One region of the Bacillus sp. FSL H8-0534 genome, then DNA from elsewhere that is predicted to be linked to it. Evidence: predicted binding sites of a transcription regulator. Region 1 holds the regulator's gene; the other holds the start of a gene.
What was found. Region 1 encodes Rex, which represses fermentation and respiration genes when NADH is low (regulators of the CRP and FNR family bind a similar motif). Its sites were predicted from a motif close to TTGTGAAATATTTCACAA; they were not measured.

Region 1 (10,419 bases):
AACTGAAGCCCCAGTAAACGGCGGCCGTAACTATAACGGTCCTAAGGTAGCGAAATTCCTTGTCGGGTAAGTTCCGACCCGCACGAAAGGTGTAACGATTTGGGCACTGTCTCAACCAGAGACTCGGTGAAATTATAGTACCTGTGAAGATGCAGGTTACCCGCGACAGGACGGAAAGACCCCGTGGAGCTTTACTGTAGCCTGATATTGAATTTTGGTACAGTTTGTACAGGATAGGCGGGAGCCTTTGAAGCCGGAGCGCTAGCTTCGGTGGAGGCGCTGGTGGGATACCGCCCTGACTGTATTGAAATTCTAACCTACGGGTCTTATCGACCCGGGAGACAGTGTCAGGTGGGCAGTTTGACTGGGGCGGTCGCCTCCTAAAGTGTAACGGAGGCGCCCAAAGGTTCCCTCAGAATGGTTGGAAATCATTCGTAGAGTGCAAAGGCATAAGGGAGCTTGACTGCGAGACCTACAAGTCGAGCAGGGACGAAAGTCGGGCTTAGTGATCCGGTGGTTCCGCATGGAAGGGCCATCGCTCAACGGATAAAAGCTACCCCGGGGATAACAGGCTTATCTCCCCCAAGAGTCCACATCGACGGGGAGGTTTGGCACCTCGATGTCGGCTCATCGCATCCTGGGGCTGTAGTCGGTCCCAAGGGTTGGGCTGTTCGCCCATTAAAGCGGTACGCGAGCTGGGTTCAGAACGTCGTGAGACAGTTCGGTCCCTATCCGTCGTGGGCGTAGGAAATTTGAGAGGAGCTGTCCTTAGTACGAGAGGACCGGGATGGACGCACCGCTGGTGTACCAGTTGTTCTGCCAAGGGCATAGCTGGGTAGCTATGTGCGGAAGGGATAAGTGCTGAAAGCATCTAAGCATGAAGCCCCCCTCAAGATGAGATTTCCCATAGCGTAAGCTAGTAAGATCCCTGAAAGATGATCAGGTTGATAGGTTCGAGGTGGAAGCATGGTGACATGTGGAGCTGACGAATACTAATAGATCGAGGACTTAACCATATAATATGAAGCAAATGTTATCTAGTTTTGAAGGAATATACCTTCATAAGTCTGGTAATGATGGCAGAGAGGTCACACCCGTTCCCATACCGAACACGGAAGTTAAGCTCTCTAGCGCCGATGGTAGTTGGGACCTTGTCCCTGTGAGAGTAGGACGTTGCCAGGCTTTTATATCGTCGCGGGGTGGAGCAGTCCGGTAGCTCGTCGGGCTCATAACCCGAAGGTCGCAGGTTCAAATCCTGTCCCCGCAACCAATGGTCCCGTGGTGTAGTGGTTAACATGCCTGCCTGTCACGCAGGAGATCGCCGGTTCGACCCCGGTCGGGACCGCCATTTATACAAAGAAAAGAACGAAACAACTTGTTTCGTATTTTTTTATTTATTTTTAAGAAAACTTATAAAGACAGTCAATCTTACCCTTAGGACAACTCCTAAGGTCTTTTTTATATGTTCAAAATGAAACAAAGTGAAAAAATCTGTATAATAAAGAGCAGAGAATATTGTGAGTAAGGTAGGTGAAACCTTTGAATAAATATGAAATAACGACAACTTCTTCTGAAGAGACACAGAACTTATCAGAAAGGCTAGGACAACTTGTTAGGGAACAAGATGTACTTGTTTTAGAAGGCGATCTTGGTGCTGGCAAGACAACGTTTACGAAAGGTCTTGCAAAAGGCCTTGGTGTGAAACGAGTTGTAAATAGTCCGACATTCAATATTATTAAAGAGTACAAAGGGAGATTACCGCTATATCATATGGACGTGTATCGTTTAGCGGAAAGTGAAGAAGATTTAGGGTTTGATGAGTATTTTTATGGTGAAGGTATAACAGTAGTAGAATGGGCTCATTTAATTGAATCTTTTCTGCCAAATGAGAAATTAAAAATAAGCTTGTTCCATACAGGTGATGATACAAGAAAAATTGTGTTAGAGCCAAGTGGTGAACGCTATATTAGATTATGTGAGGAGCTATTACAAGATGAAAGTACTAGCAATTGATACTTCAAATTATGTAATGGGGATTTCTCTTATTGATGGAAATACTGTTGTCGGAGAAATCATTACGAATTTAACCAAAAATCATTCTGTACGCCTTATGCCGGCTGTAGAACAACTTCTGAAGGAATGTAATATAAAGCCGAAAGAGCTAGACAAAATCATCGTAGCGGCTGGTCCTGGATCTTATACAGGAGTTCGAATTGGTGTGACTGTTGCAAAAACATTAGCTTGGTCGTTGCAAATACCGATTGTCGGTGTGTCTAGCTTAGAAGTAGTGGCTGCGAATGGAGCGAATTTCCAAGGGGTTATTTGTCCATTGTTTGATGGACGTCGCGGACAAATTTATACGGGCTTGTATACATATAAAGAAGAGCAGTTATCTTCTGTAGAAGAGGATCGAATTATTCTTATTATTGATTGGTTACAGATGTTAAAAGATAAGGGGCAACCTGTTTTATTTATCGGCAATGATGTAGAACAACATAAAGAAACGATTGTAGAATATTTAGGAGATCGAGCTGTGTTTGCTTCTTTTACAAAGAACAACCCAAGACCAAGTGAGCTAGCATTTTTAGGATTACAAAAAGAGGAGCAAAGTGTGCATACATTTGTTCCGAGCTACCTCCGTTTAGCAGAAGCAGAAGCAAAATGGCTAGAAAGTCAAAAAAAATAGGGGTTATCAAAATGGATATTACATTTAGAAAGATGACGACTGATGATATTGCTCAAATTGTAGTAATTGAAGAAGCGTCATTCCCAACTCCTTGGACTGCTGATGCATTTTATCGTGAATTGACGATGAATGAATATGCACATTATGTCGTAATTGAAAAAGATGGTGTGGTAATTGGATACTGTGGATTGTGGATTATTATTGATGAATCACATATTACGAACATAGCCATTTTGCCAGAATATCGCGGTCAAAAACTTGGAGATGCTTTGCTGAAAGAAGTAATGGATCAGGCAAAAGAAATGGGAGCAAAAACGATGACACTTGAAGTACGAGTGTCAAATGAAGTAGCGAAGCAGTTATACCGAAAGTATGGATTCCAAAATGGTGGGATTCGTAAACGATACTATACAGACAATTATGAAGATGGTCTTGTAATGTGGGTGAATATATAATGGAAAAAAATACGATTATACTTGGTATTGAAACGAGCTGTGATGAAACGGCTGTAGCGGTTGTTAAAAATGGAACAGAAATAGTGGCAAATATTGTTGCTTCACAGATTGAGAGCCATAAGCGTTTTGGCGGAGTTGTGCCGGAAATTGCATCTCGTCATCATGTAGAACAAATTACAGTTGTATTAGAAGAAGCATTAAAGGAAGCGAACATTACATTTGAAGATATTGATGCAATTGCTGTGACGGAAGGGCCAGGTTTAGTAGGGGCACTTTTAATTGGTGTAAATGCAGCTAAAGCAGTTGCCTTTGCTCATAATATTCCTCTTGTTGGTGTTCATCATATTGCTGGGCATATTTACGCGAATCGCTTAGTAAAAGAACTACAATTCCCTTTGTTGTCACTTGTTGTGTCTGGCGGGCATACAGAGCTTGTTTATATGAAAGAGCATGGTTCGTTTGAAGTAATTGGCGAAACGAGAGATGATGCGGCAGGAGAAGCATATGATAAAGTTGCACGTACACTATCTATGCCATATCCAGGTGGTCCTCATATTGACCGTCTTGCTCATGAAGGACAACCAACGATTGATTTACCACGTGCATGGTTAGAACCAGATTCGTATGATTTTAGCTTTAGTGGACTGAAATCAGCAGTTATCAACACTGTGCATAACGCAAAACAACGTGGAGAAGAAATCGCACCAGAAGATTTAGCAGCTAGCTTCCAAGCGAGTGTAATAGATGTACTAGTAACAAAAGCAGCACGTGCTGCAGAAGCGTATGATGTAAAACAGGTGCTTCTCGCTGGTGGCGTTGCAGCGAATAAAGGACTTCGTGCACGTTTAGAGGAAGAGTTTGCAAAAAAAGAAGAAATCGAGCTCATTATTCCACCGTTATCTTTATGCACAGATAATGCAGCAATGATTGCAGCAGCAGGAACTATTGCATATGAGCAAGGAAAACGTGCAACATTGGCTTTAAATGCAAATCCAGGATTAGATATTGAAGCATAGTTATACACATAATTAACCACAACTTGTGGATAAAACCCATATTATCTGTTGATAATATGGGTTTTATTGTGAATATTAAATGTGCATAATTTTTTTGTGATTTGTGGATAATGTGGAAAAGTTATTTTTGTGTTTATATGATAAAGGTGGATATGTGCATAAGGTTGTGGATAACACTATTGAGGTCAGACCTTCGACCATAATCTTTTGTATTGAAAAATAAACAAGGTAGTTGAATGGCTTTCAACTACCTTGTTTTTATCATATAAATATATAAGGGTTATACGTGTAACTCTTCCCATTCCGCCATAAACTGCTCTAATTTTTCTTGTTTTGTTTGCTTTGCTGTTGTAATCTCACTAGCTCGTTCGTAGTCAGCATATACTTCAGGTAGACAAAGCTCCTCTTCTAATTGTTCAATTTCTTCTTCTAAATTTGCAATGTTTTGTTCAATTTCTTCAATCTTTCGGATGCGTTGGCGTTCTGACTTCTTACGTTCTTTTTCTTCAAGGTAATTTAATTTTTCTTGAGCGATAGTTTTTTGGACTGTTGCATCCTCTTCTTGTTGTTCAAATTCCGCACGTTCAATCATTTCATTTTTCTTTTCAATATAGTAGTCATAGTCACCTAAATATTCTTGTGCACCACCTGTTGATAACTCAACAACTGTAGTTGTGACACGGTTAATGAAATAGCGATCATGGGAAACGAATAAAAGAGTCCCAGGATAATCAATTAAGGCATTTTCTAAAATCTCTTTACTATTTAAATCGAGATGGTTTGTTGGCTCATCGAGAATCAGTAAATTAGATTTTTGCATCATCAATTTTGCTAGAGCTAATCGTGCTTTTTGACCACCACTTAAGGAAGATACTGGCTTTAATACATCGTCCCCTGTGAATAAAAAGTTACCGAGTATCGTGCGAATTTCTTTTTCTGGCTCTAGCGGATAATCATCCCATAGTTCGTTTAAAACACGCTTAGATGATGTTAAGTTTGCCTGTTCTTGATCATAATATCCAATAGATACATTTGAACCGAAAGAAACTTCACCGCCTAACGTCTTTAATTTATTCACAATTGATTTTAATAATGTAGATTTCCCAATACCATTTGGACCAACTAGTGCGACACTATCACCGCGGGTTAAGCGCATATTTACATGTTCAATAATCGGTTCTTTGTCATATCCAATTGAAACATCCTTTATTTGTAATACATCGTTTCCGCTTTGTTTTTCGATATCAAAGTGGAAGGATGCTGATTTAGAATCACCTAATGGTCTAGTTAGTAATTCCATTCTGTCTAACTGCTTCCGACGACTTTGTGCACGCTTTGTTGTAGATGCACGGGCAATGTTCTTTTGGACAAAGTCTTCTAGTTTAGCAATTTCCTCTTGTTGTTTCTCATAACGCTTCATTTCCTGCTCATGTAGTGCAGCTTTTAAATCTAAATATTTACTGTAGTTACCAACATATCGTCTGCTTTCTTTATTAGAAATTTCATATACTTGTGTAACAAGCTTGTCTAAAAAGTAGCGATCGTGGGAAACGATTAAAATAGCTCCAGGATAGCCTTGTAAGTATTGTTCAAGCCATGTTAATGTATCGATATCTAAATGGTTTGTTGGTTCGTCCAAGATGAGTAAGTCTGGTTTTGTTAGCAGTAGTTTCCCAAGAGCAAGTCTTGTTTTCTGTCCACCACTTAACGTAGAAATCGTTGTTTGGTGTGTTTCAACCGGAAAACCAAGTCCACTTAAAATGGAGCGAATATCAGCTTCATATTGATAACCACCTTGATCCTTGTAGTCTAACTGTAATTGATCATAATCAGCGAGTAATTTTTCGTACGTAGCAGCATTTGAAAAGTTCTCTTCCTTACCCATGTCTAGCTCTAACCTTCGAAGCTTCTTTTCCATTTGCTGCAGATGAGTAAAGACAGTAAGCATTTCATCCCAAATTGTTAAAGAAGTTTCTAAACCAGTATTTTGGGCCAAGTATCCAATTGAAACATCTTTTGGTTTTATAATTTCTCCACCATCGTGAGATAATTCACCGGCAATTATTTTTAATAATGTAGATTTTCCAGCACCATTTCGACCAACTAGTGCAATGCGATCTTTTGTTTGAACTTCCAATTTAATGTTTGCAAGAATTGTTTCAGCACCGTATAATTTTGAAAGCCCATTCACTTGTAATAAAATCAATGTTTTCACCTCAAATAATTTCTTAACTTTGCCATGTTTATATTTCTCAATCATACTAAAAATAGTGTATAGTTTAAAATAAGAGAGAAGTCTTCTCTCTATTATACAAGGAAAGTCATAAGTGCTAAACTTCTGTATTTGTTTTAAATCTGTGAACAAAGATAGGAAGAGAGGAGAGGTTATATGGATCAACAAAAGATTCCACAGGCCACTGCCAAACGATTGCCTCTATACTATCGATTTATCCAAAACTTATCTCTTTCTGGTAAGCAGCGTGTTTCATCGGCTGAATTGAGTGAAGCTGTAAAGGTAGATTCAGCAACAATTCGGAGAGATTTTTCATATTTTGGAGCGTTAGGGAAAAAGGGATATGGATATAATGTGAATTATTTACTATCATTCTTCCGAGAAACGCTTGATCAAGATGATATAACACGTGTAGCACTTATTGGAGTGGGTAATTTAGGGACCGCTTTCTTACATTACAATTTCACCAAAAATAATAATACAAAGATTGAAATGGCATTTGATGTCAATGAGGAGAAAGTTGGAAAAGAAATCGGAGGAATTCCTGTATATCATTTAGATGAATTAGAAGAGCGTTTAACAAATGATATACAAGTGGCAATATTAACAGTACCTGCTACTGTTGCACAGGCTGTAGCAGATCGATTGGCCGAAACAAATATACACGGAATTTTAAATTTTACACCAGCACGATTAAATGTTTCAGAAAATATAAGAATTCACCATATTGATTTAGCTGTAGAATTACAAACACTCGTTTATTTTTTGAAAAATTATCCACAATAAAACGCAGAGGAAATCCCTCTGCGTTTTATTGTTGCTTTTTCTTTGTAAATTTGACTAAGATAAGTCGAAGTGCCAAATTAAAATCAATTGTTGCCATAGCAGCAAACAGCAGTGTCCCAAAGTTCCAAATTGTATCTGTAACGTTCGTAATTGCGAAACGTGTAAAGACACAACCAAGAAGGAAATACAGTGCTGCCATGAACAATGGTGAGTTCCTCATATTTAAAATCCTCCGATAAATCCTTGCATTTTTTCTGCTTCTTTAATCATTTCTTGTATTTGTTCGTTACTTACCAGTACTTGGGCTATTGCAACTAATGTATTCATCGCAACATGTGCCATAATAGGAACGATAATTCGCTTTGTTTTTACATATAAAAAGGCGAATACAAGCCCCATGGAAGTGTATACCAATAAGTGTGTAAAATCAAAGTGAATTGCTGCAAATACAAGTGAGCTAATAATAGCAGCGATAAAGAAGTTGAATTTCTTATACAATGTACCAAATAAAATTTTTCTAAAGACAATTTCCTCTAAAATAGGCCCTATTATTGATATAACAATAAGGAACCATGGGGTGGTCCGTGCTATTTCCATCAAGCGAGCTGTGTTCTCAGATCCAGGTTTAATGCCCAATAAACGCATTTCGATTGTGCCTGCAATTGTTTGAGAAAAGAAAGCTAAAAAGAAACCGATAAAGATCCAACCGATTGTGGCAGGAATACTGGCGCGTTTTGTATCGAAACGACTTTCACGAATATCTGTTCGAAGTAGTAAAAGTACAATACATAATGCAATGAAAAAGCTAATAATTGCCCAGTGACCAGTCAGTAGCTGCATTTTTTCTTCTCTGGTGAACCCCCTATTATCATATAGTCCGGTTTTCAAAAGAAGCGGTAATCCAACAATACCTGATAATTGCATAAGAATGTATGTAACTATAATCCACCAATATTGTTTTTTCAAATTGGTTAACCATCCTTTCTAACTCTAGTTTATGAGATAAGGCGGGATAACATGTAAACATCCAGCCGGGGATACGTAATAACCATTCATATTATTATTTTTTTGTAAATCTTTCTTTGAAAATGAAATAGGAGACAGGAAAAAGCTGTACCTATAGAGAAAACAACTTATGGCATCTTCCATATTGTAACATACGATAAGTGAAAACGCTGATTCATATATATAAGGCTTTCGCGAGAATGGTTGCAGCGATAACAGAATGATTTTTCTTAGGAAGTTATATAAAAAAAGTTTATATAGCAATTTGCGAAAAAATTATGATTTTTTTACTTGCAAAAGAAAATTAGATTATTTATTATTATAAGTGTGTTAGCACTCGAGGTCGTTGAGTGCTAATAAAGAAAATTTACATAGAAAAATGAGGAGGTTATTGTTCATGCTAAAGCCATTAGGTGATCGCGTTGTAATTGAGCTTGTTCAAGCAGAAGAAAAAACAGCAAGTGGTATTGTATTACCAGACACTGCAAAAGAAAAACCACAAGAGGGTAAAGTTATTGCAGTAGGTACTGGTCGAGTGCTTGAAAATGGTGAGCGTGTTGCTTTAGAGGTAGCAGCAGGTGATCTTATCATCTTCTCAAAATATGCAGGTACTGAAGTGAAATATGAAGGTACAGACTACTTGATTTTACGTGAAAGTGACATTTTAGCAATTATCGGTTAATTATATACATTTTAAAAATCCAAGGGGGTCAATTATTATGGCAAAAGATATTAAATTTAGTGAAGAAGCACGTCGTTCGATGCTTCGCGGTGTCGACACTCTTGCAAATGCAGTAAAAGTAACGCTTGGACCAAAAGGTCGTAACGTTGTACTTGAGAAAAAATTCGGTTCACCACTTATTACAAATGATGGTGTAACAATTGCGAAAGAAATCGAATTAGAAGATGCTTTCGAAAACATGGGTGCAAAATTAGTAGCAGAAGTTGCTAGCAAAACAAATGACGTAGCTGGTGACGGAACAACAACTGCAACTGTATTAGCACAAGCTATGATTCGTGAAGGTTTAAAAAACGTAACAGCTGGCGCGAACCCAATGGGTCTTCGTAAAGGTATCGAAAAAGCGGTTGTTACAGCAATTGAAGAATTAAAAATAATTTCTAAACCAATCGAAGGTAAATCTTCTATCGCACAAGTAGCTGCTATTTCATCAGCTGACGAAGAAGTAGGTCAATTAATTGCAGAAGCAATGGAGCGCGTTGGTAACGACGGCGTTATTACTTTAGAAGAATCTAAAGGATTCACAACAGAATTAGATGTAGTAGAAGGTATGCAATTTGATCGTGGATATGCATCTCCTTACATGATTACTGATTCTGACAAAATGGAAGCAGTACTTGATAACCCATATATCTTAATCACTGACAAAAAGATTTCTAACATTCAAGAAATCTTACCAGTGTTAGAGCAAGTGGTACAACAAGGTAAACCACTTCTTATCATTGCAGAAGATGTAGAAGGTGAAGCATTAGCTACATTAGTAGTGAACAAACTTCGTGGTACATTCAATGTAGTAGCTGTTAAAGCTCCTGGATTTGGTGACCGTCGTAAAGCAATGCTAGAAGATATCGCGATCTTAACTGGCGGTGAAGTGATCACTGAAGAATTAGGACGCGACTTAAAATCAGCTACAGTTGCATCTTTAGGACGCGCTGGCAAAGTTGTTGTAACGAAAGAAAACACAACTGTAGTTGAAGGTGTAGGTAACACAGAACAAATCGAAGCTCGCATCGGTCAAATCCGTGCACAATTAGAAGAAACAACTTCTGAATTCGATCGTGAAAAATTACAAGAGCGTCTTGCTAAACTTGCAGGAGGCGTAGCAGTAATTAAAGTAGGTGCAGCAACTGAAACTGAGTTAAAAGAGCGCAAACTTCGCATTGAAGATGCACTTAACTCAACTCGTGCAGCAGTAGAAGAAGGTATTGTTGCAGGTGGTGGTACTTCACTTATGAACGTATACACTAAAGTAGCTTCTATTTCAGCTGAAGGTGACGAAGCAACAGGTATCAACATTGTACTTCGTGCATTAGAAGAGCCAGTTCGTCAAATCGCAATCAACGCTGGTCTAGAAGGATCCGTTGTTGTAGAACGCTTAAAAGGCGAAAAAGTAGGCGTTGGTTTCAACGCAGCAACTGGCGAATGGGTAAACATGCTTGAGTCTGGTATCGTAGACCCAGCAAAAGTAACTCGTTCTGCACTTCAAAACGCGGCATCTG
Region 2 (10,419 bases), 930 kb from region 1:
GAGAGAGCGGTAATATAAAGTTTTCGGAGTAAGCATATAGCAAAGAAAATGTCATTTTCTCATGAATATATTTCCGATATTCCGGTGCACACTCCATGTATTTTAGAACATCATTCATCCAGCCCATATTCCACTTATAATTAAACCCTAGTCCGCCTTCATACACTGGCGCAGTCACAAGTGGCCAAGCTGTCGAATCTTCTGCGGTCATCAAAAATTCTTCGTCCTCTGCAAATACTGCCTCATTTAACTCACGCAAGAAGGAAACGGCGTATTCATTACTTTGCTGCTTCCCTTCTTTTTCCCAGTACAACATATTCGCAACCGCATCGACACGAAAGCCGTCAATATGGTAATACTTCATCCAAAACAGTGCATTTGAAATTAAAAAATTACGCACTTCCTGTTTTCCTAAATCAAAATTTACTGTGCCCCAAACGTGATTTTCCTGTACATCCAAATCTTTATATTCATAGGTCGGCGCTCCATCAAATAAATACAACCCATGAGCATCTTTACAAAAATGACCCGGCACCCAATCTAAAATGACACCGATTCCATATTTATGACATTCATCGACAAAATACATGAAATCATGCGGTGTACCAAATCGGCTTGTCACCGCATAATATCCGGTTCCCTGATATCCCCAGGAACGGTCATATGGATGTTCCACAAGCGGCATAATTTCAATGTGGGTAAATTGATGTTCCACCACATAAGGAATGAGCTCCTCTGCCATCTCTCGATATGAGTACAGAGAGCCATCTTCTTTCTTTTTCCATGAACCAAAATGCAACTCATAAATTGCCATTGCTTCCTTATAAATTAATTTTCGTTTCTTCTTTCGAAACCAATTTTTATCATTCCATTTATATCCCTTTATATCAAAAATAACAGATGCCGTATTTGGTCTTACTTCTGCATATGTTGCATAGGGATCTGCTTTTAAAATTGTTTCACCATCTGGAGTTTCAATCGCATACTTATATATTTCATTTTCCCCCAAATGTGGTATAAACAATGACCAAATACCCTCTTCTGCCATTTTTCGCATCTTATGCCCTTCAATATCCCACTCATTAAAATCGCCAACTACACTCAGAGCTTTCGCATGAGGAGCCCATACTGTAAATCGTACGCCTTGTATTTCATCTTCCGTTACAAGATGCGCGCCAAATATGTTATAGCTCTCATAACACTGCTTTGTATGAAATTCATACACACTCTCTTCTATACAATTTGTTACACTCAATATGTTCACCTCACTAAGATGACAGAATTTTTATTACTTTTTAAATATTCTATAGGAAACTGAAATATCCTTGTGTATTTTTAAATAAATATACGTTTTTTCGCGGAAATTAAAGGTAACACTTTAATTTTTCGTCAAATTTATCGAATTTTGACGAATATTCATTGAAAGCGTTTTATTTTTTGTTCGTCCTTTTTTATTTTTCACAAAAATATACAATAGTAAGAAGGTCTCTATTTTTCTAGTTTCTTCCCTATCTTTATTATCTTGAAACAAATGTTTTCTCATAAAGTGAAACTTTAATCAGCTCTCACCAATTGGGATTTTACGGGCAGTTTATCTCCCACCTAACTTTTTTGTTTCCATTGAATTTTGAGGTGAGATTATTACTGTCCACGAATAACGGAGTAAAACATTTACTGGAAATCATGCTTTCTAACTATCCCCTCACTTAAATACTATATTTTATCTAATTGTTAGTAAGGCGCTATATATTTCACTCTAAACATGGGGGCTTATTATAGCATAGCGCTTCTCCTATTTTAACAACCCTGAAACATCAAAATAACGCATTACAAGCTGGTATAGTATATTTATCTAATCCTACTGTTACCGTCAATATGAAAGATTTAAAGCCAGGTAATTCGTTCAAGAAGAACTTCAAAACTGAAAACAAAGAAAAGTACCGACTCTCGGTACTTTTCTTGTTTTTTCATTTCTTATTTACTTGTAAACCATAACTGTTTGTAACGGAGTAAAACCTATCTTTTCATCAATCTCTTGAGCAAAGTTTGTGGAAAATACATTAAGACGTACTTCCTCATATCCATTTCTTTTCAACTCTTCAATCCCAGCCTGAACTAACTTTTTAGAAATCCCTTTACCTCGAAATTCAGATAAAACCAAATTCCCTTTCTGTAAAATAATCCGTATTTGTCCCTACTAATATCCATCCAGCTATTGAATCATTCTCTTTGTATACAAAATAATACGCCCCTTTTTCAATAAGACCTGTCATCATCTGTATCGCTTTTTCTCCGGAAATTGTTCCATGATTTTGAATACCTTCATTAGCAGATAATGCTACATTAGATAGTATGTATGTTGTTTCTTCAGCATTAGCTCTTTCTATCATAACTTTATTCCCCTCATTTCATGGATTTAATTTCCATATAAAAAAATAAAAGCACTCTATACAAAATAGGGTGCTTTTCCTATAAATGATCCTTTTCCAGCAAAAGGGGGTGTATATTTGGGGATATACAGGGAAACTGGAAAAGGAATTTATATAAAGTTATATAAAAATTCAGAAGCCGGAAGCAATTTCCCGCTTCTGAATTATTTATCAATTATCCTTATAGTACTGGTGCCATTGTTTCTTTTAATACTTTTACAGAGTGAGTAAATTTCGCTTTTTCTTCTTCATTTAACTCAAGCTCCACGATTTCACGTACACCTTCGCGGTTAATGACAGCTGGAACACCTACATAAGCATCTTTCTCGCTGTATTGACCTTCAAGGTATGCAGATACAGTTAGTACACTGTTCTCGTTGTTTAAGATCGCTTTAGTTACACGAAGTAGTGACATACCAATTCCGTAGTAAGTTGCACCTTTACGCTCGATGATGTGGTAAGCAGCATCGCGTACATTTGCAAAGATTTTATCTAAATCATCTTGGTTATACTGTTCGTTGTTCGCTAAGATTGTTTCTAGCTTTTGTACACCTACAGTAGCGTGGCTCCATACTGGAAGTTCAGTGTCACCGTGCTCACCAATGATATATGCATGAACGTTACGTGGATCTACATCTAAATAGTCACCTAACATGTAGCGGAAACGAGCAGAGTCTAAAGTTGTACCAGAACCGATTACGCGTTCTTTTGGTAATCCAGATTCTTTCCAAGTTACATAAGTTAAAATATCAACTGGGTTAGTTGCGATTAGGAAAATACCATCAAATCCGTTATCCATAATGCCGCGAACGATTTGCTTAAAGATTTTTGTATTTTTCTCAACTAAATCTAAACGAGTTTCACCTGGCTTTTGTGGTAATCCAGCAGTGATAACAACTAAATCTGCATCTTTGCAATCTGCATAACTACCGCTCCAAACTTTTGTTGGTGATGGAGAGAATGGTACCGCATGGCTTAAGTCCATTGCTTCCCCTTCCGCTTTAGCCTCATTTACATCCACAAGTACAAATTCTTCAGCTACACCTTGGTTAATCATTGAGTAAGCATAACTACAACCTACTGCACCTGTTCCTACTAATACTACACGATTGATACCTTTTTTCATGGTAAATTCCCCTCTCTATTGTTCACATTTATTTTTTTTATTATTGTTTAAGTAATTAATTAAAATACTAATTTAATGTTGTTTAACTTCTTTACATTCATATTGTAGCACGATTCATTGTGAATATATTCACAAATTATGACCTATTTGTGAACTTTCTCACAGACAGTAGAAAGTTATGATATTAGGTGTGGAATCGATTTTAATGGAAGCCTTTTCTTTAGATTGTGAAAAGCTTATTTCCTTATATTTTATCGTTTACCTATTAAAGATTAGATCATACATAATTTGCAAAAGCTCTATATCCTTCCCATTACAATTTCTTTATACTCAAAAACGAAAAAGCTATCCTTTCAGCAGTATTTCCAGAAAGAATAACTTATTTTTTCGTTTTTGGAACCATCCTTTTTCTTAGTTTGTTGACAGTATGAGGGTGCCTCTACAAACTATTAGTAACATCTCCACCTTATCTTTTTTCCGGCATTAAACGGGTAGATACCCCAATTCGATTCCATGCATTAATAGTAACAATCTGCATAACGATTTCAGCAATTTGTTCTTCTTCAAAGAAATTTCTTACCTCTTCATATACCTCATCAGGAACGTGCGTTTCCGCTACTAGTGTAATTGCCTCTGTCAAAGCAAGCACAGCACGTTCTTCCTGCGTAAAAAATGGTGTCTCACGCCAAGCATTAAGAGCATAAATACGTTGCTCTGTTTCCCCTAGTTTTCGTGCATCTTTCGTATGAATATCAATGCAATACGCACATCCATTGATTTGAGAAGCACGGATTTTAATTAGCTCTTTCAATATTTCATCGATACTTGTAGTCATCAAGTATTTTTCTAAACCTACCATTGCCTTATAACCTTCCGGGTTTACCTTTCCCATTAAAAATCTTGTTTCCATCTTATATTCCCTCCATAAAATTAGTTTGTACTTTGGTACCAGGATATTTAATAAGGTCTTTCATGAATTATTTCAAATTACTATCTGCCGTAAAATATTTTCATTCATGACAGAAGCTCTAATAGAAAACATACAAGCATCCCTTTTATATCCTGTCACTTATAAGACAAATTAGCTTTTCAATTTGTGACAAAATAAAAAAGAGATCTAAAAAAAAGATCTCTTTTTCAATTACATGCTATAGAACTGGAATATGCTTTAGTTTATCAGGATTGACTACAATGTAAATTCTTCTAATGGATTCTCCGCTTTCATCCCACTCAAAGCATATGGCCTTCTCTGCACGGCCCTTATTCCTTGCTAAAATACCAAATTGACCATTTATGATAGTTGGGAGAAGCTCCAATTGGAAGAATCCTCGTGAAACAATAGACTCCAAAAATATCTGGATACGCTGTTTGCCCATAATCGGAAATATAGCAGCACGTACTTTACCGCCTCCGTCAGTGACAAGTGTTGCATCTACTGTCAGTAAATTAATAAATCCCTCAAAATTTCCTGTTTCTGAGCCTTTGATAAAGGTATGTATCATCTTTTCTGTATGATCCAATTGTTGCGGATGTACGGGTACTTCATGCCTTATCTTCTCTTTACAACGACTAAAAATCTTTCGGCAATTTGCCTCTGATTTGTTTAAAAGCTCCGCTATTTCACGATACTCGTACTTAAACACTTCTCTTAAAACAAATATAGCTCTTTCAACAGGTGTTAACTTCTCTAACAGTACAAGAAATGCATAGGATACTCTTTCGGTTTGCAGTAGTGTTTCCATTGGATTTAATTTCTCCGTATCTATCTCTGGCTCAGGAAGCCATTCTCCTGTATACATTTCTCTCTGTTTCCGCGCAGACTGTAGTACATTCAAACAATGGTTTGTTGTCACCTTAATTAAATATGCTTTCATATTTCTAATTTGTTCTTGCTCCATATGCTGACTTTTAATGAGTATATCCTGTGCAACATCCTCTGCATCACTAACAGAGCCAAGCAGGCGGTATGCAACAGAGTAAACTAAGGATTGATACGTTCGATACAAAGTTTCAAAATCCATACTATCACTCCATTCTATAGCGTGTTCCAATATAAAAATATATGATTTGTTATAATTCTTTCTGTTACAAAAGGAACGATTCTTCATTTTATACAAACTCTTATATATTGCTGACATGATAATATTGGTTAATTTTTATTCATTGGTATAGATAACAATGCTTTATAGATTGTATCTTGAACAATATTTTCCGCTTCCACTGCATTTACACCGATTTTAAGAAGATATCTATAAATATTCTTAGACGTTTGTATAATTATTTCTTCAACTTTTTCATATGCCATTGCTCTCTCCTTTCTATTAGTTAGACGCCTCAAAAAGAAAAAAGTATACAAAAATTATCAATTTTAATAAAAAAAGCAGACTTTGATAAGTCTGCTTTTTCTTGAAGAAAATATCATTATAAACAAAAAGAGATAGCACATTATGCTATCTCTTTAAGTATGACCCGTACGGGATTCGAACCCGTGTTACCGCCGTGAAAGGGCGGTGTCTTAACCACTTGACCAACGGGCCAGTTTCTGGCAGAGAAGAAGGGATTCGAACCCTCGCACCGCGTTAGCGATCTACTCCCTTAGCAGGGGAGCCCCTTGAGCCACTTGGGTACTTCTCTATATAATATGGCTCCGCAGGTAGGACTCGAACCTACGACCGATCGGTTAACAGCCGATAGCTCTACCACTGAGCTACTGCGGAATAATGGTGGGCCTAAATGGACTCGAACCATCGACCTCACGCTTATCAGGCGTGCGCTCTAACCAGCTGAGCTATAGGCCCCCAATGGAAAAAGCGGGTGAAGAGAATCGAACTCTCGACCAGAGCTTGGAAGGCTCTTGTTTTACCACTAAACTACACCCGCATGAAACTAAAATGGTGAGCCATGAAGGACTCGAACCTTCGACCCTCTGATTAAAAGTCAGATGCTCTACCAACTGAGCTAATGGCTCATTTTGAAAGTGGTGCCGGCTAGAGGACTTGAACCCCCAACCTACTGATTACAAGTCAGTTGCTCTACCAATTGAGCTAAGCCGGCTTGCTATTTCAAAATGGTGGCTCGGGACGGAATCGAACCGCCGACACGAGGATTTTCAGTCCTCTGCTCTACCGACTGAGCTACCGAGCCTTTATGTAAAATGGCGGTCCCGACCGGGGTCGAACCGGCGATCTCCTGCGTGACAGGCAGGCATGTTAACCACTACACCACGGGACCATTGGTTGCGGGGACAGGATTTGAACCTGCGACCTTCGGGTTATGAGCCCGACGAGCTACCAGACTGCTCCACCCCGCGACGATACAATATTCTTTTAAAAAAATGGAGGAGGTAGAGGGATTCGAACCCCCGCGCGACTCTCGCCGCCTGTCGGTTTTCAAGACCGATCCCTTCAGCCAGACTTGGGTATACCTCCAGGGAATTTACTTTAAATGGTGGACCTTGTAGGACTCGAACCTACGACCGGACGGTTATGAGCCGTCTGCTCTAACCAGCTGAGCTAAAGGTCCCTTATGGTAGCGGCGGAGGGGATCGAACCCCCGACCTCACGGGTATGAACCGTACGCTCTAGCCAGCTGAGCTACACCGCCATAATAAAGTTATAAGTGGAGCCTAGCGGGATCGAACCGCTGACCTCCTGCGTGCAAGGCAGGCGCTCTCCCAGCTGAGCTAAGGCCCCATGTTTTAAAAATATCGGGAAGACAGGATTTGAACCTGCGACCCCCTGGTCCCAAACCAGGTGCTCTACCAAGCTGAGCCACTTCCCGTTAATAAAAGCGCGCCCGAGAGGACTCGAACCCCTAACCTTTTGATCCGTAGTCAAACGCTCTATCCAATTGAGCTACGGGCGCATATGGTGCCGAGGGCGGGGGTCGAACCCGCACGGTGGTCACCCACCGCAGGATTTTAAGTCCTGTGCGTCTGCCTGTTCCGCCACCCCGGCATGTCATATTGAAAATTGGAGCGGAAGACGGGATTCGAACCCGCGACCCCAACCTTGGCAAGGTTGTATTCTACCACTGAACTACTTCCGCAAGACATGTATGAGATATTTTATTAAAAGTGCGGGTGAAGGGAGTCGAACCCCCACGCCAAAGGCGCCAGATCCTAAGTCTGGTGCGTCTGCCAATTCCGCCACACCCGCATAATATAATTTTTTAAGAAAAAATGGGGCGACTGATGGGAATCGAACCCACGAATGCCGGAGCCACAATCCGGTGCGTTAACCACTTCGCCACAACCGCCATAGTTGCTGGTGCCGGCTAGAGGACTTGAACCCCCAACCTACTGATTACAAGTCAGTTGCTCTACCAATTGAGCTAAGCCGGCAATATATGGTGGAGGATGACGGGATCGAACCGCCGACCCCCTGCTTGTAAGGCAGGTGCTCTCCCAGCTGAGCTAATCCTCCATTTGCCTGGCAACGTCCTACTCTCACAGGGACAAGGCCCCAACTACCATCGGCGCTAGAGAGCTTAACTTCCGTGTTCGGTATGGGAACGGGTGTGACCTCTCTGCCATCATTACCAGACTTATTTCATTTGAGACAATCATTATTATACTTGATTCATTTAAAATGTCAACAAGTTTTTTTATGTTCTCTCAAAACTAGATAACATTTGCTTCATATTATATGGTTAAGTCCTCGATCTATTAGTATTCGTCAGCTCCACATGTCACCATGCTTCCACCTCGAACCTATCAACCTGATCATCTTTCAGGGATCTTACTAGCTTACGCTATGGGAAATCTCATCTTGAGGGGGGCTTCATGCTTAGATGCTTTCAGCACTTATCCCTTCCGCACATAGCTACCCAGCTATGCCCTTGGCAGAACAACTGGTACACCAGCGGTGCGTCCATCCCGGTCCTCTCGTACTAAGGACAGCTCCTCTCAAATTTCCTACGCCCACGACGGATAGGGACCGAACTGTCTCACGACGTTCTGAACCCAGCTCGCGTACCGCTTTAATGGGCGAACAGCCCAACCCTTGGGACCGACTACAGCCCCAGGATGCGATGAGCCGACATCGAGGTGCCAAACCTCCCCGTCGATGTGGACTCTTGGGGGAGATAAGCCTGTTATCCCCGGGGTAGCTTTTATCCGTTGAGCGATGGCCCTTCCATGCGGAACCACCGGATCACTAAGCCCGACTTTCGTCCCTGCTCGACTTGTAGGTCTCGCAGTCAAGCTCCCTTATGCCTTTGCACTCTACGAATGATTTCCAACCATTCTGAGGGAACCTTTGGGCGCCTCCGTTACACTTTAGGAGGCGACCGCCCCAGTCAAACTGCCCACCTGACACTGTCTCCCGGGTCGATAAGACCCGTAGGTTAGAATTTCAATACAGTCAGGGCGGTATCCCACCAGCGCCTCCACCGAAGCTAGCGCTCCGGCTTCAAAGGCTCCCGCCTATCCTGTACAAACTGTACCAAAATTCAATATCAGGCTACAGTAAAGCTCCACGGGGTCTTTCCGTCCTGTCGCGGGTAACCTGCATCTTCACAGGTACTATAATTTCACCGAGTCTCTGGTTGAGACAGTGCCCAAATCGTTACACCTTTCGTGCGGGTCGGAACTTACCCGACAAGGAATTTCGCTACCTTAGGACCGTTATAGTTACGGCCGCCGTTTACTGGGGCTTCAGTTCAGAGCTTCGCTTACGCTAACCCCTCTCCTTAACCTTCCAGCACCGGGCAGGTGTCAGCCCCTATACTTCGCCTTACGGCTTCGCAGAGACCTGTGTTTTTGCTAAACAGTCGCTTGGGCCTATTCACTGCGGCTTTCCGTTAAGAAAGCACCCCTTCTCCCGAAGTTACGGGGTCATTTTGCCGAGTTCCTTAACCAGAGTTCTCTCGCACACCTTAGGATTCTCTCCTCGCCTACCTGTGTCGGTTTGCGGTACAGGCACCTTTTATCTCGCTAGAAGCTTTTCTTGGCAGCGGGGAATCAAAGACTTCGCTCCATAAGGAGCTTCCCCATCACAGCTCAGCCTTCACGATAAGCGGATTTGCCTACTTATCAGCCTAACTGCTTGGACGTGCACAACCAATCGCACGCTTCTTCTATCCTTCTGCGTCCCTCCATTGCTCAAACGATAAAGAGGTGGTACAGGAATATCAACCTGTTGTCCATCGCCTACGCCTGTCGGCCTCGGCTTAGGTCCTGACTAACCCTGAGCGGACGAGCCTTCCTCAGGAAACCTTAGGCATTCGGTGGACGGGATTCTCACCCGTCTTTCGCTACTCATACCGGCATTCTCACTTCTAAGCGCTCCACCAGTCCTTACGGTCTGACTTCACTGCCCTTAGAACGCTCCCCTACCACTGATACCATAGGTATCAATTCGCAGCTTCGGTGGTGTATTTAGCCCCGGTACATTTTCGGCGCAGAGTCACTCGACTAGTGAGCTATTACGCACTCTTTAAATGGTGGCTGCTTCTAAGCCAACATCCTAGTTGTCTAAGCAACTCCACATCCTTTTCCACTTAATACACACTTTGGGACCTTAGCTGGCGATCTGGGCTGTTTCCCTCTTGACTACGGATCTTATCACTCGCAGTCTGACTCCTAAGGATAAGTCATTGGCATTCGGAGTTTGACTGAATTCGGTAATCCGATGAGGACCCCTAGTTCAATCAGTGCTCTACCTCCAAGACTCTTACACTTAAGGCTAGCCCTAAAGCTATTTCGGGGAGAACCAGCTATCTCCAGGTTCGATTGGAATTTCTCCGCTACCCACACCTCATCCCCGCACTTTTCAACGTGCGTGGGTTCGGGCCTCCATTCAGTGTTACCTGAACTTCACCCTGGACATGGGTAGATCACCTGGTTTCGGGTCTACGACCACG

Region 2: a site for Rex is predicted at 3,673-3,690, ahead of MHH71_RS19265 (L-lactate dehydrogenase). Genes of this name have one in related genera too.

What each region holds. Positions count from the first base shown of each region.
Region 1 covers NZ_JBBOUC010000001.1:2,857,318-2,867,736, reverse strand. Annotated here, with positions in the region: rRNA gene MHH71_RS14555 (23S ribosomal RNA) at 1-1,016, shown strand, start outside; rRNA gene rrf (5S ribosomal RNA) at 1,067-1,182, shown strand; tRNA gene MHH71_RS14545 (tRNA-Met) at 1,194-1,270, shown strand; tRNA gene MHH71_RS14540 (tRNA-Asp) at 1,273-1,348, shown strand; gene tsaE (tRNA (adenosine(37)-N6)-threonylcarbamoyltransferase complex ATPase subunit type 1 TsaE) at 1,540-2,013, shown strand; gene tsaB (tRNA (adenosine(37)-N6)-threonylcarbamoyltransferase complex dimerization subunit type 1 TsaB) at 1,994-2,686, shown strand; gene rimI (ribosomal protein S18-alanine N-acetyltransferase) at 2,698-3,141, shown strand; gene tsaD (tRNA (adenosine(37)-N6)-threonylcarbamoyltransferase complex transferase subunit TsaD) at 3,141-4,157, shown strand; gene MHH71_RS14515 (ABC-F family ATP-binding cassette domain-containing protein) at 4,438-6,363, opposite strand; gene MHH71_RS14510 (redox-sensing transcriptional repressor Rex) at 6,547-7,176, shown strand; gene MHH71_RS14505 (YdiK family protein) at 7,202-7,396, opposite strand; gene MHH71_RS14500 (CPBP family intramembrane glutamic endopeptidase) at 7,399-8,142, opposite strand; gene groES (co-chaperone GroES) at 8,579-8,863, shown strand; gene groL (chaperonin GroEL) at 8,901-10,419, shown strand, end outside.
Region 2 covers NZ_JBBOUC010000001.1:3,792,162-3,802,580, reverse strand. Annotated here, with positions in the region: gene glgB (1,4-alpha-glucan branching protein GlgB) at 1-1,255, opposite strand, end outside; gene MHH71_RS30655 (TasA family protein) at 1,795-1,995, shown strand; gene MHH71_RS30650 (GNAT family N-acetyltransferase) at 1,979-2,161, opposite strand; gene MHH71_RS30645 (hypothetical protein) at 2,148-2,390, opposite strand; gene MHH71_RS19265 (L-lactate dehydrogenase) at 2,611-3,555, opposite strand; gene MHH71_RS19260 (carboxymuconolactone decarboxylase family protein) at 4,022-4,465, opposite strand; gene MHH71_RS19255 (RNA polymerase sigma-70 factor) at 4,704-5,576, opposite strand; gene MHH71_RS19250 (hypothetical protein) at 5,705-5,860, opposite strand; tRNA gene MHH71_RS19245 (tRNA-Glu) at 6,021-6,092, opposite strand; tRNA gene MHH71_RS19240 (tRNA-Ser) at 6,099-6,189, opposite strand; tRNA gene MHH71_RS19235 (tRNA-Asn) at 6,198-6,272, opposite strand; tRNA gene MHH71_RS19230 (tRNA-Ile) at 6,277-6,353, opposite strand; tRNA gene MHH71_RS19225 (tRNA-Gly) at 6,365-6,435, opposite strand; tRNA gene MHH71_RS19220 (tRNA-Lys) at 6,448-6,523, opposite strand; tRNA gene MHH71_RS19215 (tRNA-Thr) at 6,534-6,609, opposite strand; tRNA gene MHH71_RS19210 (tRNA-Phe) at 6,624-6,699, opposite strand; tRNA gene MHH71_RS19205 (tRNA-Asp) at 6,711-6,786, opposite strand; tRNA gene MHH71_RS19200 (tRNA-Met) at 6,789-6,865, opposite strand; tRNA gene MHH71_RS19195 (tRNA-Ser) at 6,891-6,983, opposite strand; tRNA gene MHH71_RS19190 (tRNA-Ile) at 7,001-7,077, opposite strand; tRNA gene MHH71_RS19185 (tRNA-Met) at 7,082-7,158, opposite strand; tRNA gene MHH71_RS19180 (tRNA-Ala) at 7,175-7,247, opposite strand; tRNA gene MHH71_RS19175 (tRNA-Pro) at 7,262-7,335, opposite strand; tRNA gene MHH71_RS19170 (tRNA-Arg) at 7,346-7,419, opposite strand; tRNA gene MHH71_RS19165 (tRNA-Leu) at 7,423-7,511, opposite strand; tRNA gene MHH71_RS19160 (tRNA-Gly) at 7,528-7,602, opposite strand; tRNA gene MHH71_RS19155 (tRNA-Leu) at 7,632-7,712, opposite strand; tRNA gene MHH71_RS19150 (tRNA-His) at 7,737-7,812, opposite strand; tRNA gene MHH71_RS19145 (tRNA-Thr) at 7,822-7,897, opposite strand; tRNA gene MHH71_RS19140 (tRNA-Val) at 7,904-7,979, opposite strand; rRNA gene rrf (5S ribosomal RNA) at 7,984-8,099, opposite strand; rRNA gene MHH71_RS19130 (23S ribosomal RNA) at 8,202-10,419, opposite strand, start outside.